3 regions of the Pseudomonas sp. S3_A09 genome follow, and region 2 is predicted to be linked to each of the others. Evidence: riboswitches for the same ligand, from Rfam matches in the RefSeq annotation. Region 2 holds a riboswitch; each other region holds the start of a gene.

Region 1 (5,769 bases), 1.8 Mb from region 2:
ATCAAGGCGCCAAACGCCAAGGTGCCGAACGTCAACGCCGACAGCCCGGTGAACGAGCGCATCAATTACTACCTGCAGACCGAGATCAACCCAGGCCTGGCCAGCCACGGCGGCCAGGTCAGCCTGATCGACGTGGTCGAAGACGGCATTGCGGTGTTGAAATTCGGCGGCGGCTGCCAAGGCTGTGGCCAGGCGGACGTGACCCTGCGTGAAGGCATTGAGCGCACCTTGCTGGAGCGTATTCCAGAGCTCAAGGGCGTGCGTGACGTGACCGACCACACGCAGAAAGAAAACGCCTACTACTGAATAAGGCGTTCACTGCGAGCAGAAAAAACGGCGCCCCGTGAGCGCCGTTTTTTTATGCCTGGGTTTCAGGGGCGGTAAAGGTGAGCATGGCCCGCGCGATACAGCGACGACTCACTGAAGCTGTCACTTGCCAACACCCGGCCCACCACAATCAATGCCGTGCGCCGAAAGCCTTTGGCCGCCACCTTCTCGGTAATGTCACTCAACGTGCCCATCGCCCAATCCTGATCCGGCCAGGTTGCCCGGTGCACCACGGCAATCGGGCAATCCGCGCCGTAGTGCGGCAGCAGCTCAGCGACGATCTTCTCCAGGTGATTGACCCCCAGGTGGATCGCCATGGTGGTGCCATGCCGGGCCAGGCTGTCGAAATCCTCGCCGGCGGGCATGCGGGTTTTGTCGGCATAGCGGGTCAGGATCACGCTTTGGGCGATATCGGGCAGGGTCAGCTCGGTTTCCAGCAGGGCGGCGCAGGCGGCCACGGCGGTGACGCCGGGAATGATCTGGAAGGGAATGCCCAGCTCCCGCAGATGGCGGATCTGTTCGCCAATGGCGCCATACAGGCTCGGGTCACCGGAATGGACGCGGGCCACGTCCTGGCCGTTGTCGTGGGCGGTTTTGATCAGGTCAATGATCTGTTCCAGGTGCAATTCGGCGCTGTTGACCACCGTTAGCGCCGAATGGCCGTCCAATACCGCCGCCGGAACCAATGAGCCGGCATAGATGATTACCGGGCAACTACGGATCAGCCGCTGGCCTTTGACGGTGATCAATTCCGGGTCGCCGGGGCCTGCGCCGATGAAGTAGACGGTCATGGTGGTTCCTGTCGAAAAACGGGCGAGCATGAATGTTGCTCATGATCGGGGGCGGCAATTATCGGGATTTTAGCCGGCGCAGGCTAATGCAAAGGTGGCTTGGGCGGTTTTTTTGCGAGTGATCAACAGGCGGGCAGGGCTGCCTGCAAGGTGCTCGGCGAGTGCCAGCGCGGCGCTTTCGGCGATGCCATAACAGCCGGTGTGGGCAAAAGCGATGTCGGATTTGTGGCTCAGGCGGTGTTCAAACGCCGCCAGTTGCTCGGCGCTGAAACACTGCAGTGGCAGGTTCAGCCTCTGGGCCAGAGCCAGTAACCCCGGTTCATTCTGTTTGCGATCGATACTGGCCAGCGCGCTAATGCGGTGACGCTCGATACCGCCCTCGGCGAGGGCCGAATCGAACAGCGCCAGCAAGGTGTGAAGATCACAACCCCGCTGGCAACCCAGGCCGATCACCAGGGTCATGCCGAGTATTGGTCGTCACGGTTGCGGCGGAACAGCCACGCGCTGATCAGGCCCAGTGCGAGCCAGAAAGCGACGTTGGTCAACTGTGAAGCGATCTTGAATTGTGCTTCCAGGGCTTGCGGTGCCAGCATCGAATGCACTTCGGGCTGTGGCGCGCCAATCACGTGGGGGACGGCGAGGATCGCCACGCCCAGCACTTTCAACAGCCAGTTACGACCAAATACGATCAAAGCGATGCCGGCAGCCGTAGAAGCCGCAGTGCCGATCCACCAGGTCTGGCGCAGCGCCAGGTCCGCGGCGGCAGTGCCCGGCAGCTCAGGCGGCAGGCCCATCGTCGGTGCCAGCACGAAGGTTGCGTAACCGGCCAAGCCCCACAGCAAGCCTTGGGCGGTGCGGGTTGGCGCGCGCAGTGTGTAGAGACCGGCCAGCATCAGCGCAAAACCGACCGCGACCACCAGATTACCGCCTGTGGTGGAGAGCACGCGCTGCCAGCCGTCTTCCGGCTCCCAGGCTTCGGCATCGTGGGTGTGGGCGGCAGCGCCTTCGGTGTGTTCGTGGGCCACTTCGGTGGCGGCCGGGGCCTTTTCAAAGGTTTCCGCCTGCAGAATCAGCGGGGCGACCCAGAAGCTTTGCAGCAAGGTCAGCAACAGGGCGGCCAGCAGGCCGGTGAAACCTGCAGTTTGCGCGATACGCTTGATCATGTCGGCAGGTCTCAGTGGCACGGGAACGCAGCGCTGTGGCGGGTATCGTGGGCAGCGTTGTGCACGGCCTCGATGTGCGAGAAACCGGCAAAGTACACCAGGCACGCACCAAGGATCGACGCGCCGATGGCGGCGGTCAGGCGTTGGCTCAGGGTGGCGGTGCTGCTGGCGGAGTGCGAGGTGCTGCTGACGATCGACATGGCGCGTCCCTTTCAGGTGTCTGGGTGAAACGAGCGCATGGAAACCCCGCGAGCCAGGCACGCAGGGTTTGAACAGCGCCCGCCCACCGCGGGTTTGTTATCTGAATTTTTCGGGCCGGTCTCCGGGCTTGCGAGGGGCAATGTGCCTAATAAGCATCGCCTTCCCATGCCGTCGAGGCACAGTGGATCTGACGCTTCACTCGCTTACCGTTGCGGGGGCAGCACCGGACTGGTCATATCGCTATGACGCACCGGTTTCCCGTTTCACCCTGTGAAGGGCACCCGAAACAAGATGTGTAGGAGAGCATGGGGGTGGGAGGGGAGTCAATTGGGGTGTGTACATATCCGTTGCTGCGGTGATGGCTGAAATGGGTTCCGCTCCTACAGCGAACCGCCTTTGCTCTACACCACTCAAGCCGGCTGTCAGGCCGCTGTGCTTTTGCTTTTGCTTTTGCTTTTGCTTTTGATCTTGATCTTGATCTTGATCTTGATCTTGATCCTAAGCGCCCCGTCAAACACGCTGGCCGGAATTCGACAGGGATTTGGGGGGTAAACCGGCAGGGATGCCGGTTTAGCCGCCCCGCGCCATGGATGGCGCGTGGCGGCGGCCCCCCAAATCCCTGTCGGATTACGGGCACACCGAGCGTGAGCGAGGTGCCGAGTGTTGGGGCAAGAGCCCTTTGGTTACTTTGGGGCTCTTTTCCAAAGTGACCCGCCGTAAGGGCGGAACCCATTTCAGCCGTTACCGCAGAAACGGATATGTACACTAACCCAACCAATCCAACCCCATCATTGACCATCCCCCAAGCACTGCGTAGCCTTACACCCTTCGAGGTTCTTCGGCCCAGGCCGAAGCTAAGAAGGGAACGCGGTCCAAGCCGCGGCTGCCCCCGCAACTGTAAAGGGTTCAGCTGACTGCCACGCCACTGCCGACAAGGCGGGAAGGCGCAGCCAGCGCCGGTCGCAAGACCCGCAAGCCCCAAGCCAGGAGACCTGCCTCGCAACCGATTTTCTACTTCAACCGGGCGGGGTGATCCGGTGACGAAATCCGCTGCTGCGCGCCGTCGCAGGGCCTATCGTCCCGTATGCCCGCCCCCAAGGGCATCCGATGAAAACACTGGCCAAACTCCCCGTCACCATCGTCACCGGCTTCCTCGGCTCGGGCAAGACTACCTTGCTGCGCCACATGCTCGATAACGCCCAGGGCCGTCGCATCGCCGTGATCGTCAACGAATTCGGCGAACTGGGTATCGACGGTGAAATCCTCAAGCAGTGCTCCATCGGCTGCACCGAAGAAGAAGCCAACGGCCGCGTCTACGAGTTGGCCAATGGCTGCCTGTGCTGCACCGTGCAAGAAGAGTTCTTTCCAGTGATGCGCGAGTTGGTGGCCCGTCGCGGCGACCTCGACCATATCCTCATCGAAACCTCCGGCCTGGCCCTGCCAAAACCGCTGGTACAAGCCTTTCAGTGGCCGGAAATCCGCAGCGCCTGCACCGTCGACGCTGTGATCACCGTGGTCGACAGTCCGGCCGTGGCCGCCGGCACCTTCGCCGCTTTCCCGGACCAGGTGGATGCCCAGCGCAAGCTCGACCCGAACCTGGACCACGAGTCGCCGCTGCATGAGCTGTTCGCCGACCAACTGGCCAGCGCCGACCTGGTGATCCTCAACAAGAGCGACCTGATCAGCCCTGAAGACCTGGCCCGTGTGCGCCTGGAAGTCGCGGAAGAACTGCCGCCCGCGGTGAAGATCATTGAAGCCAGCAGCGGTCGTTTGCCGTTGGACGTGCTGATCGGCCTGGGTGCCGGCTCTGAAGAGCATATCGACGGTCGCCACAGTCATCACGACCATCACCATGACGGTGAAGACGATCATGACCATGATCACGACGCCTTCGACTCCATCTCCATCGACCTGCCGCAGGCCGATGAAGCGCTGCTGCTCGACGCCCTGACCCAGTTGGTGGTGCAACACGGCATCCTGCGCGTCAAAGGCTTCGCTGCGATTCCGAACAAGCCGATGCGCCTGCTGATCCAAGGGGTGGGTACGCGTTTCGACAAGCACTTCGACCGTGCCTGGGGCCCGGACGAAGCACGCATCACACGCTTGGTGCTGATCGGTCAGGACCTCGACGCGGCGGGCCTTGAAGCGCAACTGCGCGCAGCCCTCAGCGTTTAACCCATGCACCTGCTCAGGACCCAGCCCGGTGGTTTCGTCTCGGACGACAATATTGCCGACCTCGGACAAACCCCCGCTGATCTGGTGATCCTGTGCAGCGGCGATTCCAGCCTGGCGCTGCTGGCCGAAGCGGCCCAGCAGTTGCCGGACGATTACCCCAGCTTTCGCTTGGCCAACCCGATGCAGGTGCAGAACCATGCCTCGGTCGACCTGTATGTCGATGAGGTGCTGCGCCACGCCAAGGTCATTCTGATTTCCCTGCATGGTGGCATCGGTTATTGGCGTTACGGCATTGAGCGTCTGGTGGAATTGGCCGAGCGTGGCGTTCAACTGATTCTGGTGCCGGGGGATGATCGCCCGGACCCTGAGCTCAGCGGACTAAGTACCGTCGGCGCCGAAGAGCGTGATCGCCTCTGGCACTTCCTGCGTCAGGGCGGCCTGGGCAATGCCCTGGATTTCTATCGCTGCCTGGCCAGCACTTACCTGGGCCGTGATTACGCCTGGGCCGAGCCGCAAACCTTGCCGCGCACGGCGATTTATCACCCGCACCGTGCCAGCGCCCGGCTGAATGATTGGCAGGCCGACTGGAATGCTGAGTGGCCGGTGGCGGCGGTGTTGTTCTATCGCTCGCATTTGCAGGCAGCCAATACCGGTTTTATCGATGTGTTCTGCCAGCGCTTGCAGGCGGCGGGTCTCAACCCGTTGCCGATGGCGGTGGCCAGTTTGAAAGAACCCGGCTGCCTGGCGGTGGTCGAGGACCTGCTGGACGAGGTCGGCGCGGCGGTGATTCTCAACACCACCGGCTTCGCCCAGTCCAGCCCGGAAGCGCCGCACTTGCGGCCGTTTCGCCGCAATATCCCGGTGATCCAGGCGATCTGCGCCCAGGACAACCAGCCCGGCTGGGAAGCGAGCGACCAAGGTCTTGGCCCCCGCGACCTGGCGATGCACATTGCCTTGCCGGAGCTGGACGGGCGGATCATCAGCCGGCCGATCAGCTTCAAGGACCTGGCCTGGCGCAGTGAGCGCAGCCAGTCGGATGTGGTGTGCTACCGCGCCGCGCCGGAGCGCATGGATTTTGTTGCTGAGCTGGCGCGGCGCTGGGTCGAGTTGGC
Region 2 (5,769 bases):
AAATTGCGTCGTGCTTCTGCGACAGTTGGCCAATTGTCCATCGCGGCCAGTGCGACGGCGGCGTGGTATTCGCTCATCTTGCCGTTCTCGCCGGCCTCGAAGACCAGGCCTCCACTCTGTGCATCGATGCCGAAGTTACTTAATGCTCGCATGCTTTGGGCGTAGGCGTGGTGGCGCGAAGCCACGAAACCACCTTCACCTCCCCCTAGGGATTTGGTGGCGTGCAGGCTGAAGGCGACTTTGGTCGTCAGTCCAATCTGCTGGTTACCCCAGGCGCCTGCGGCATCGACGACCACCGGAATTCCGGTTTCGGCACTAAAAAGATCCCAGCCAGCGACATCTTGAGCGCAACCGTACGTGGACACCGGCATCACTGCATCGAAGGGCACTTCGGCCAGCACTGCGCGTGCTATGGCGGGGGTCAGCAACCAATTGTCAGGATCGACGTCGCTGATAAGCGGCGTGAGTCCGGCCCGGATGATTGCGGTAGCCGTGGCAACGAACGTCAATCCGGGTACCAATACGCGGCCGCTCTTGCGAAGCTTCAGGGCTTCCAATGCAATTTGCAGCGCACACGTACCATTCGCCATAGACACAACATGGACTTGCGCGGGCTCGCGACTGAAAGAGCGCGATAGCCGGCCCTCTAGCTCATTGACCAGCGGGCCGAAGTTGGTGTACCAGCGGTTTTCATCGATTTGCTTCCAGTACGCAAGAATCTGCTCGACTTTGGGCATTTCCGGAACGAGCAGCTTGATGATGTTTTTCATGGTACGCACAACCGTCAATGAAATGTCGTTCTTGGCAATATGACGAGGCGAAGCAGGAAACATACCAATTTGGTAAAGGGTCGGCTTGGTGGGTTCGCGGTTCTGCGGCATCGAACAATTTGCATAAAACCAACAAGTTAACGCAAACCTTTGATTTTGCTTGGGGTCTGTTGCATTGTGCGCCCGGCGTCACGGGTATAAACTTTGCAAACTTTACACAGAGGCCACTAACGGTTCGTTTGGAGCCGTTCAGTCAGCATGAAACCGATTCAGCTGCCCTTGGGTGTGCGTCTGCGTGACGACGCCACCTTTATCAACTACTACCCAGGCGCCAATGCCGCTGCACTCGGCTATGTCGAGCGGCTCTGCGAAGCCGACGCCGGGTGGACCGAAAGCCTGATCTATTTGTGGGGCAAGCACGGCGTAGGGCGTACCCACCTGTTGCAGGCCGCGTGCCTGCGTTTCGAGCAAATGGGCGAGCCGGCGGTTTACCTGCCCCTGGCTGAGTTGATGGATCGCGGTATCGGCATTTTCGACCATCTTGAGCAGTACGAGCTGGTGTGCCTGGACGATCTGCAAGCGATCGCCGGCAAGGCGGAATGGGAAGAGGCGCTCTTTCACTTGTTCAACCGTTTGCGTGACAGTGGTCGGCGCCTGCTGATTGCCGCGTCTACCTCGCCACGGGAATTGCCGATCAAGCTGGCCGACCTCAAGTCGCGGATGACCTTGGCGCTGATCTTCCAGATGCGCCCGCTCTCCGACGAAGACAAATTGCGTGCCTTGCAACTGCGTGCTTCCCGTCGTGGCCTGCACCTCACCGATGAGGTGGGGCATTTTATTCTCACTCGCGGTACACGCAGCATGAGCGCATTGTTCGATTTGCTCGAACAGCTCGACCAGGCCTCCTTGCAGGCCCAGCGCAAGCTGACCATTCCCTTCTTGAAAGAAACCCTCGGCTGGTAGACAGCCCTTTGTTTTTGCCGCGTTCGGCAAATTCCAGGCGCCAGAAAACCTGCGTTTGAGCCGATGTGGCTACGCAAAAGGCAGGTACGGGGTGTTAAGGGCTTAGATGTCATGGTCCAAACAAGAAGTCACATAGATCACGATTGAATTTGCAAATCGATGTGATAGAGGGCATAGTCTCGTCTTCTTTACATATCAGCCACGGTCGTGCCCATGCTAAATCGCTTCGCACCCCTCGTGCCCCTCGCACTCGTTACCCTGTTGTTTGGTTGCGCCTCCCACCCTCAACAGGTGGCAGAACAGCAAAAACCACAGGTTCAAAATCAGGCAAAATTCGTTGCTGCACAGTCTGCTTCTGTTTATGAAGAAGAGCTGGCAACTGAAAAAGAGCTGACCAACTTCTCCGGTAGCAAGCCTTACCAGCTTCCCGTTCTGGCCGACAGCATCCTCGAACGCGGCATGTCCCTGATCGGTACCCGTTACCGTTTCGGCGGCACTTCTGAAGCCGGCTTCGACTGCAGCGGTTTCATCGGCTATCTGTTTCGTGAAGAAGCGGGCATGAACCTGCCACGCTCCACCCGCGAAATGATCAACGTGGATGCACCGTTGGTCGCGCGCAACAACCTCAAGCCCGGTGATCTGCTTTTCTTCAGTACAGCAGGGCGTGGTCGTGTGAGTCATGCCGGTATCTACTTGGGCGACAACCAGTTTATCCACTCCAGCAGCCGTCGCAGTGGCGGTGTTCGAGTCGACAATCTGGGCGACAGCTACTGGAGCAAAACCTTCATCGAAGCCAAGCGCGCACTCGCCATGGCCCCGACGACAGTTACCGCTAGCAAGTAAACTTAAAGTGATACTTGAAGTTTGACGTGTAAGCGCTAGAATCCCTGGACATTGTTGTAATCCGTTCGCGCGAGCTTTGCTTGCGCGTTCTGGTTTTCAGCGTTCGGCAGCGAAAGCCGCATCCAGACCAGGATTGTTCTGCCCATGTCGACCTCGGCCCGCCTGATCCTCATTCTTTGCGCCGCGCTGCTCAGCGCCTGCGCAAGTCGTCCACCGCCGCCTGCTCCCGTAGCGGTGAAGCCCAAGCCGGTGTTCAACTATTCCAGCCAGAATTTCTCGCCTGCGGCCGAAGACGTCCTCTTCCGTGCCCTGGGCCTGGTCGGCACGCCTTATCGGTGGGGCGGCAATACACCGGACTCCGGGTTTGATTGCAGTGGCCTGATCGGTTTTGTCTTCCGCGACGCTGCCGGTATCTCCCTGCCGCGTACCACTCGCGAATTGATCGTGATGCGTGCGCAAGATGTCAGCGAGCAGAATCTGCAGACGGGCGACCTGTTGTTCTTTGCCACGGGCGGCGGTTCACAGGTCAGCCACGCCGGGATCTACGTCGGTGAAGGCCGTTTTGTGCATGCACCGCAAACCGGCGGTACGGTGAAGCTGGACACCTTGTCCAAGGCGTATTGGCAGAATGCCTACCTGAGCGCCAAGCGCGTGTTGCCAGGCAATCTGGCGCGTAATCCCTAGAAAGCAGCGGCAGGTTTCACGCGTGAAGCTGCAAGCGGTGCGATGCCTGCTTGCGGCGATCAGCTTGAAGCTTGCAGCTCGCCCCTCAAACTACTACCCTTCGCCGCTTGTTCCAGGTGCTCTGTGGCCCATGGGTCGACGGAGTGAAACAGGGAAGCCGGTGAGTGAGCGCACTTGTACACAGTGACGCCGCGATCCCGGCGCTGCCCCCGCAACGGTAAATGAGTCAAGACGCTGCCTTTTGCCACTGTATCGCTCGCGATATGGGAAGGCGCAGCGTCGGTACGCGCTTCTATAAGACGCGCGCCACTCATGAGCCCGGAGACCGGCCTGCAACATCCAACAGCATCACGGTGGGCGATGCTTGGCTATCTGTTTTTTCTTTTTCCTGCCCGCCGTTTTTGTCCAGCCCCAACGGAGAGCTGCCATGACCGATTCCCCCGACCGCGACGAACGCCACCTGGCGCGCATGCTGCGCAAAAAAGCCGTGATCGATGAACGCATCGCCAACTCCCCGAACGAGTGCGGCCTGTTGCTAGTGCTGACCGGCAACGGCAAAGGCAAGAGCAGCTCCGCGTTCGGCATGCTGGCCCGAGCCATGGGGCACGGCATGCAGTGCGGTGTGGTGCAGTTCATCAAGGGGCGCAACAGTACCGGTGAGGAATTGTTCTTCCGCCGTTTCCCCGAGCAAGTGCGCTTTCATGTCATGGGCGAAGGCTTCACCTGGGAAACCCAGGACCGCCAGCGTGACATCGCCGCCGCCGAAGCCGCCTGGGCGGTTTCCCGCGAGTTGCTGCAGGACCCGTCTATCGGTCTTGTCGTACTCGACGAACTGAACATCGCCCTCAAGCACGGCTATCTCGACCTGGACCAGGTGCTCAGCGACCTGCAAGCCCGCCCGCCGATGCAACACGTGGTGGTCACCGGCCGCGGTGCCAAGCCTGAACTGATCGAAATGGGCGACACCGTCACCGAAATGGGCATGCTCAAACACGCGTTCCAAGCCGGTATCAAGGCACAGAAGGGCGTCGAACTTTGAATCAGCCCCGTCATTGCCCGGCCGTCTTGATTGCCGCACCGGCGTCCGGCCAGGGCAAAACCACCGTCACCGCCGCGCTTGCCCGATTGCACCGCAACCTGGGGCGCAGGGTACGCGTGTTCAAATGCGGCCCGGACTTCCTCGATCCGATGATCCACGAACGCGCCAGCGGTGCGCCGGTGTATCAATTGGACATGTGGATGGTGGGCGAGCAGGAAAGTCGTCGCTTGCTATGGGAAGCGGCGGGGGAGGCGGACCTGATCCTGATCGAAGGCGTGATGGGCCTGTTCGATGGCACACCGTCGAGCGCCGACCTGGCGCGACACTTCGGCGTGCCTGTCTTGGGCGTGATTGACGGTACGGCGATGGCCCAGACCTTCGGCGCGTTGGCCCTGGGCCTGGCACGTTATCAGCCGGATCTGCCGTTTGCCGGGGTGCTGGCCAATCGCGTTGGCACCTTGCGTCACGCACAATTGCTCGAAGGCAGCCTCACCGAAGGCCTGCGCTGGTACGGCGCGTTATCCCGCGAGACCGGTATCGAACTGCCTAGCCGTCACTTAGGCCTGGTACAGGCGAGCGAACTGAACGACCTCGATGTGCGTCTCGATGCAGCCGCCCAAGCGCTGGGCAGCAGTTGCGAAGTGGCTTTGCCGCCGCCAGTGACCTTTGCCGCACCGGAAGTGATCGAAACCCAGCCATTGCTCAACGGTGTGCGCATCGCCGTGGCCCGCGACGAAGCCTTCGCGTTTACCTATGGCGCCAGCCTCGACCTGCTGCGGGCAATGGGCGCTGAACTGGAGTTTTTCTCGCCGATCCACGATCGCGAATTGCCTGATGTCGACAGCCTCTATCTGCCCGGTGGTTATCCGGAATTGCACCACCAGGCGCTGGCGGAGAACACCTCGATGCTTGACGCCATCCGCGCTCATCATGCCGCCGGCAAACCGCTGCTCGCCGAATGCGGCGGCATGCTCTACCTGCTGGACTCGCTGACCGATGTCGAGGGTGTTCGCGCCGAACTGGTGGGCCTGCTGCAAGGCGATGCGGTGATGCAGAAGAAACTCGCGGCCTTGGCGCTGCAAAATGTCGAATTGCCCGAAGGCACGCTGCGCGGCCATACCTATCACCACTCCCTGACCACCACCGAATGGCAGCCGATTGCCCGTGGCCTTAGCCCCAATGGCGGACGCGGTGCCGAGGCGGTTTATCGGCAGGGGCGGATGACGGCTTCCTACGTACACTTTTACTTCCCCTCGAATCCCCAGGCGGTGGCCGCATTGTTCGCGCCCGATCCTGTAGGCGCCGGCTTGCCGGCGATGAGGCCATGACCGACAACGCCTTCCCCGAGGCCGACCGCCAGGCCGTCTACCGCGCCATCGCTGAACGTCGCGACATGCGCCACTTCAGCGGCGGCACTGTCGCCCCCGAATTGCTCCATCGTCTGCTCCAGGCCGCGCACCAGGCACCCAG
Region 3 (5,769 bases), 290 kb from region 2:
CGGAGTTGATATGCACCCCGCCATTGTCCTCGTAGGTCTGCACAAAATCATCCATGTGCCCGGGCTGGGGGTCCTTGCCCAGCAGTTTGTCGTCAAACGCCGTGCCGGGGGCTTTCATCGAGCGCAGGGCGGTGCCTTTGATCTTTTGGGTGAACAGCCCTTTGCCGATCAACCAATCGGCGTCTTCCGCACGTTGCTTCAACGCATACTGCTTGATCAGCGAACCGAACACGTCCGACAGCGATTCATTCAACGCCCCGGACTGGTTGAAATACATCAGTTTGGCCTCGTCCTCGGTGACGCCGTGGGCCAACTCATGGCCAATCACGTCGAGGGCCACCGTAAAGCGGTTGAACAACTGCCCGTCTCCATCCCCGAACACCATCTGGGTCGAGTTCCAGAACGCATTGTTGTAGTTCTGGCCAAAGTGCACAGTGGCGTCCAGCGCCATCCCGGCATCGTCGATGGAGTTGCGATCGAAGACCTCGTCGAAAAAATCGAAGGTGGCGCCCAAGCCATCATAGGCCTCGTCCACCGCCGCATCACCACTGGCGGGCTGCCCCTCGCCACGCACCAGCGTGCCCGGCAGGCTGTCGGCGCCCTCGGCGCTGTAGATCGAGCGGCGTTTATCGGCCCCCATGGCCAGGGCCATATGCGCCGGTCCCTTGGCAGGCACGGCGACCATCCGTAGCGAGCGGAACGTTGTGTCCTTGGCGCGGGTGCGCAACGCGACCTCCCGTTGCGCTTTGTCCCCGTTGCGCGCGATCTGGTCGAGCATATAGGGCGGGATCAGGCAGAAAATCGGATTACGATTCGGCTGGCGAACACACATTGGCTGGCTCCATTTGGCAGGTAACAACGTCCGGGTCATCGATTCAGGATAGCCTCCAGGGGTTATCGCGTGTCATCAATTGTCATTAACCTATGTTGCAGTCGTGTTTATCCAAGGAGGACTGACCGATGCCCGCACGTAAAGCCAAAATCGACCTTTCATACCGCCCCAGGCTCGCTGACCTGCGCCCATTGATCGCACCGAGCCCCACATTGCTGGAGGCACGAGCCGCGACGCCCCGCGTCACCTCGGCCAACGACTTGAAGGACCGACGCGGCTACGCTGAGGACTTTCTCGGCAGCTTCGGGGTGCCCTGGCCTACGGTTGAAGAGACCTTGGCCGGCGATGTCCAGAAGCGCCTGGACTACACGCACTTCTCGATAACGATGTCACGCTCGAAGCGGCTCGCGCTGTATGTGGGCGTCAACATCGATGGCGGGCAGCATATGGACATCATTCGCAGCAACGACACCTGGGCCTACGACGGACGCCTGCCCATTGATGCGCAGGTGGGCGAAGCACTGTATGCCAGCAACGGCCTGGATCGCGGCCACCTGGTGCGCCGACAAGACCCCAACTGGGGCGACGCGGCGCAAACCGCCAACTTCGACACCTTCCACTTCACCAACTGTTCACCGCAGATGAGCGGGTTCAACCAGAAAACGTGGCTGGAGCTCGAAGACTACATCCTCGACAACACCCAGCGCTGGAAAGCCCGAGCCACCGTGTTCACCGGCCCGGTGTTCGCCGACGAAGACCGGGTGTACCGGGGCGTCCAGATCCCCAAGGCGTTCTGGAAAGTGGTCGCCTACCTCAGCGATGACGGCAAGCCTTCGGCCAGCGCCTACATGATCGACCAGAGCCGCGAGCTGGGCCAGCTCGACCTGGTGTTCGGCCAGCTCAGGACCTACCAGCGCAGCGTAATCCAGATAGAACGCCTCACCGGCCTGCGTTTTGCCAACCTGGCCGACTACGACGGCTTCAGCAACGAAGAACGCGCCACCGGCACGCGGATTGAAGCCCTGATACAGGGGCCTGAAGACATTCGTCTCTGACCGGGCGTGCCTCGGGCTATATCGCCCCGCCCTAATCAACTACCATACCGCGCCGGTTCCCAAACGGGACTAATAGGGAATCCGAAGCGCGGTACACCCTCGCCAATCGGAACTGCCCCCGCAACTGTAGGTGCTGAGCCTGCTCCCTGATGCCACTGGACCTTGTCCGGGAAGGCCGGAGCCTGGCGACGACGCATCAGTCAGGAGACCTGCCGGCCCAAGCTCAATTACCAACCGGCGGGGTGTCCGGGAAGGACATTCTTGCCTGTTTTTCTAGTGCAGCGCTTAAGGGTGTATTTCCGAATGGCACGTACGGTTCATTCGGAGATTGCCCCATGCTGCCACGCGTTACCGCCCTGCTCACCGGCCTGGGCTTCTGTGCCCTCGCCCAAGCCGCGCCCACCCACTACCCGCTGACCGTGGAAAACTGCGGCAGTCGCCTGACCTTCCAGCAAGCCCCCGCCCGCAGCGTGACCATCGGCCAGGCGGCCACCGAGATGCTCTACGCATTGGGCGTGGGCGACAAAGTGGTCGGCACCTCACTGTGGTTCAACAGCGTACTGCCGCAGTACAAGGTGCAGAACGACGGCATCGAGCGGCTAGCCAACAATGAGCCGAGCTTTGAAGCCGTGATCGCCAAGCGCCCGCAGCTGGTGGCCGCCGAGCTGGAGTGGGTGGTCGGGCCCCAGGGCGTGGTCGGCACCCGCGAGCAATTCCATGAACTGAAGATCCCCACTTACCTGCTGCCCTCCGACTGCGAAGGCAAGGACAACCTGGTAGGCGCCGACGGCACACGGCTGGAGCCGTTCCGAATCGAGACGATCTATAAAAGCATCAGCCAACTCGCCGAGATCTTCGACGTACAGGCGCGCGGCCAACAGTTGAACGACGACCTCAAGGTACGCTTGGCCAAATCTGTTGCCACCGTGCAAAGCAAAGGCCTCAAGCAAGCCAGTGCCTTGGTGTGGTTCTCCAGTTCCGAGATGGCCAGCGATCCTTACGTGGCCGGCCACAAGGGCATTCCAGAGTTCATGCTGGAAACCCTCGGTCTGCACAACGTGGTGCAATCCGATGAAGAATGGCCCGCCGTCGGCTGGGAAACCCTCGCCAAGGCCAACCCGACCTTTCTGGTGATCGCACGCATGGACCGCCGCCGCTACCCCGCCGACGACCATGAAAAGAAACTGGCCTTCCTGCGCAGCGATCCCGTGACTCGCAACATGGACGCGGTGAAAAACAACCGCATCATCATCCTCGATGCCCTGGCGCTGCAGGCCAGCATCCGCACGTTCGACGGGCTTGAGCAACTGGCCACGGCCATCGACGGCTACGACCTGCCCAAATGACGCGCACCCTACTCGCCCTGGCCCTGCTATTAGCCGCCCTACTCGCGGGGGTGGCGATCGGCGAAACCGCCATCTCGCCGCAAGTCGTGCTCCAGGTGCTCGCCAACAAACTGTGGGCGGCCAGCTACGTGCTTGACCCCATCGACGAAGGCGTGGTGTGGAACTACCGCCTCACCCGCGCCCTGGTCGCCGCTGCGTGTGGCGCCGGGCTGGCGACGTGCGGGGTGATCCTGCAATCGCTGTTGCGCAACCCACTGGCCGATCCCTACCTGCTGGGCATCAGTGCCGGCGCTTCGACTGGCGCGGTGCTGGTGGCGTTGATCGGCGTGGGCGGCGGGTTGATTTCGTTGTCGGCGGGCGCGTTTGTTGGCGCCATGGCGGCGTTTGCGCTGGTGATCCTGCTGGCGCGCGCCAGCGGTTCGGCCAGCGGCACCGGCCAGATCATCCTGGCGGGCATTGCCGGCTCGCAGTTGTTCAATGCGCTCACCGCCTTCCTGATCACCAAATCCGCCAGTTCCGAACAGGCGCGCGGCATCCTGTTCTGGCTGCTCGGCAACCTCAGTGGTGTGCGCTGGCCCTCGGTGTGGTTAGCGGTGCCGGTGGCCGTTGCAGGCTTGGCGGTGTGCCTGTGGCACCGCCGTGCGTTGGATGCGTTTACCTTCGGCAGCGACTCGGCAGCGTCCCTCGGCATTCCGGTGCGCCGGGTGCAATTTGTGCTGGTGGGCTGCGCGGCCCTGGTGACGGCGGTGATGGTGTCGATTGTTGGCTCCATCGGCTTTGTCGGATTGGTAATCCCCCACGCCGTGCGCCTGCTGCTCGGCACCGGGCACTCGCGCTTGCTGCCGGCCAGTGCGTTGGGCGGCGCGTTGTTCTTGATTGCAGCCGATGTACTGTCGCGCACCTTGATCAAAGGCCAGGTGATTCCGGTCGGCGTGGTCACGGCGCTGGTCGGCGCGCCGGTGTTTGCGCTGATCCTCATTGGCCGGAGGAATGCGCGATGACAGTACTGAGCTGCAAAGGGTTGGGCTTCAAGGTGCGTGAAGCGCAGTTGCTGCGCGATATCCATCTGGACGTGCAGCCGGGCGAAACCCTCGGCATCGTCGGGCCGAACGGCTCCGGCAAATCCACCTTGCTCAAGCTGCTCGCCGGGCTGCGCACGCCGGCGTCCGGCGAAGTCTTACTGGGCGGCCAACACCTGGGCAAGCTGTCGCGCCGCGCCATCGCGCAGCAGCTGGCAGTGGTCGAACAGCAGGCCGACACCGACGACGCCATCCGCGTGTTCGACGCGGTGGCGCTGGGCCGCACTCCATGGTTGTCAGCGCTGAGCCCGTGGTCCGGCGAAGACGACGCCATCGTCAATCAGGCCTTGCGTGACGTCGACGCCACCCACTTGAGCCATCGCGCCTGGCGCAGCCTCTCGGGCGGTGAACGCCAACGCGTGCACATCGCCCGTGCGTTGGCGCAGCGGCCGCAGATCCTGTTGCTGGATGAGCCGACCAATCACCTGGATATCCAGCATCAGCTCGGCATTTTGCAGGGCGTGCAAGGGTTGCCCGTCACCACCTTGATTGCCCTGCATGATCTGAATCAAGCGTTGACCTGTGATCGGCTGGCGGTGCTGGATCACGGGCGGTTGGTGGCGCTGGGTAAACCACTGGAGGTCCTGACGCCGCAGCGTTTGCAGGAGACGTTTGGGGTGCAGGCGCACTACCTGACGGACCCGTTCGATGGGGCGCAGATACTGCGCTTGCGCCCGAACTGATCAGGGCATTCAACTGTTGTGTTAGAGGGCGCGCTGCATATGCGTCGTGCGCCACACCGGGTCCGCGTCCACATCCACTACCTCGAACCCCTGTCGAAGCCAAAAATCAATCGCCCCCGGTAAAAACGGATGGGTGTGCAGGTACATCACCGCGACCCGATCCTCTTTAGCTTGCACCTCCAGCGCACGGTACAACTCGCCCGCCAGACCACAGCGGCGAAACGCCGGCAGCACAAACAGGCGCACCACCTCCACGGTCTTGCGGCCCTGGTAATTCAACTGCGGGAAACGCCCGTCATAGGGCAGATAGCCGATGCCAGCGACGATCTGGCCCTCATCGCGAGCAACAAGAAACTGCCCATCGCCCTGCAGGTAGGTCGCCTCGAAATGCGCCAGGTCCGCCGGCACTCCCGTCGCGCTGAGCGTGGGGAAAAGCTCGGCGCGGGCGCGCAGCACGAACCTCATGACCTCAGGGATATCCGCCGCTGTGACTGCCTGAATACTCGGCCTTGGGCTCATGCAACCTCGATCTGCGTAATGCCCATCACCTGTGCCTGCTGCAGAATTTCATCCGGCGTCGCATCCGCAGGCGGCAGGATCAAACCATTTTCCGCATCGCCGAAATGCAACTGCAGCAAGTGCAACGCCGCTTCATGCACCGGCAGTTGGGGTTGCTGGAGTGCGAACACGTGGGTCCGCGGTTCGTCGTTGAACAGGTAGTTGAGGGTGTATTCGCGCATAGGGGAACCCTTGTTATGGAAGATGAACAACCTG

What was found. A riboswitch is a leader RNA that binds a small molecule or an ion and turns the genes downstream of it on or off. The one in region 2 is predicted to bind cobalamin.
Positions count from the first base shown of each region.
Region 1: it holds a riboswitch for cobalamin, as region 2 does, so the genes downstream of both, AB4N92_RS24420 (CbtB domain-containing protein) here and cobO (cob(I)yrinic acid a,c-diamide adenosyltransferase) in region 2, are expected to answer to the same signal.
Region 3: it holds a riboswitch for cobalamin, as region 2 does, so the genes downstream of both, AB4N92_RS02750 (ABC transporter substrate-binding protein) here and cobO (cob(I)yrinic acid a,c-diamide adenosyltransferase) in region 2, are expected to answer to the same signal.

Region 1 covers NZ_CP162752.1:5,223,412-5,229,180, forward strand. The annotation lists gene nfuA (Fe-S biogenesis protein NfuA) at 1-306, shown strand, start outside; gene cobM (precorrin-4 C(11)-methyltransferase) at 372-1,118, opposite strand; gene AB4N92_RS24410 (cobalamin biosynthesis protein) at 1,188-1,580, opposite strand; gene AB4N92_RS24415 (CbtA family protein) at 1,577-2,281, opposite strand; gene AB4N92_RS24420 (CbtB domain-containing protein) at 2,293-2,481, opposite strand; cobalamin riboswitch at 2,578-2,782, opposite strand; cobalamin riboswitch at 3,297-3,496, shown strand; gene cobW (cobalamin biosynthesis protein CobW) at 3,590-4,657, shown strand; gene cobN (cobaltochelatase subunit CobN) at 4,661-5,769, shown strand, end outside.
Region 2 covers NZ_CP162752.1:855,445-861,213, reverse strand. The annotation lists gene AB4N92_RS04110 (DegT/DnrJ/EryC1/StrS family aminotransferase) at 1-881, opposite strand, end outside; gene hda (DnaA regulatory inactivator Hda) at 1,029-1,733, shown strand; gene AB4N92_RS04100 (C40 family peptidase) at 1,947-2,576, shown strand; gene AB4N92_RS04095 (C40 family peptidase) at 2,721-3,260, shown strand; cobalamin riboswitch at 3,358-3,608, shown strand; gene cobO (cob(I)yrinic acid a,c-diamide adenosyltransferase) at 3,688-4,299, shown strand; gene AB4N92_RS04085 (cobyrinate a,c-diamide synthase) at 4,296-5,627, shown strand; gene bluB (5,6-dimethylbenzimidazole synthase) at 5,624-5,769, shown strand, end outside.
Region 3 covers NZ_CP162752.1:563,602-569,370, forward strand. The annotation lists gene AB4N92_RS02740 (M4 family metallopeptidase) at 1-832, opposite strand, end outside; gene AB4N92_RS02745 (DNA/RNA non-specific endonuclease) at 961-1,887, shown strand; cobalamin riboswitch at 1,924-2,118, shown strand; gene AB4N92_RS02750 (ABC transporter substrate-binding protein) at 2,223-3,233, shown strand; gene AB4N92_RS02755 (FecCD family ABC transporter permease) at 3,230-4,234, shown strand; gene AB4N92_RS02760 (ABC transporter ATP-binding protein) at 4,231-4,995, shown strand; gene AB4N92_RS02765 (GNAT family N-acetyltransferase) at 5,017-5,514, opposite strand; gene AB4N92_RS02770 (hypothetical protein) at 5,511-5,735, opposite strand.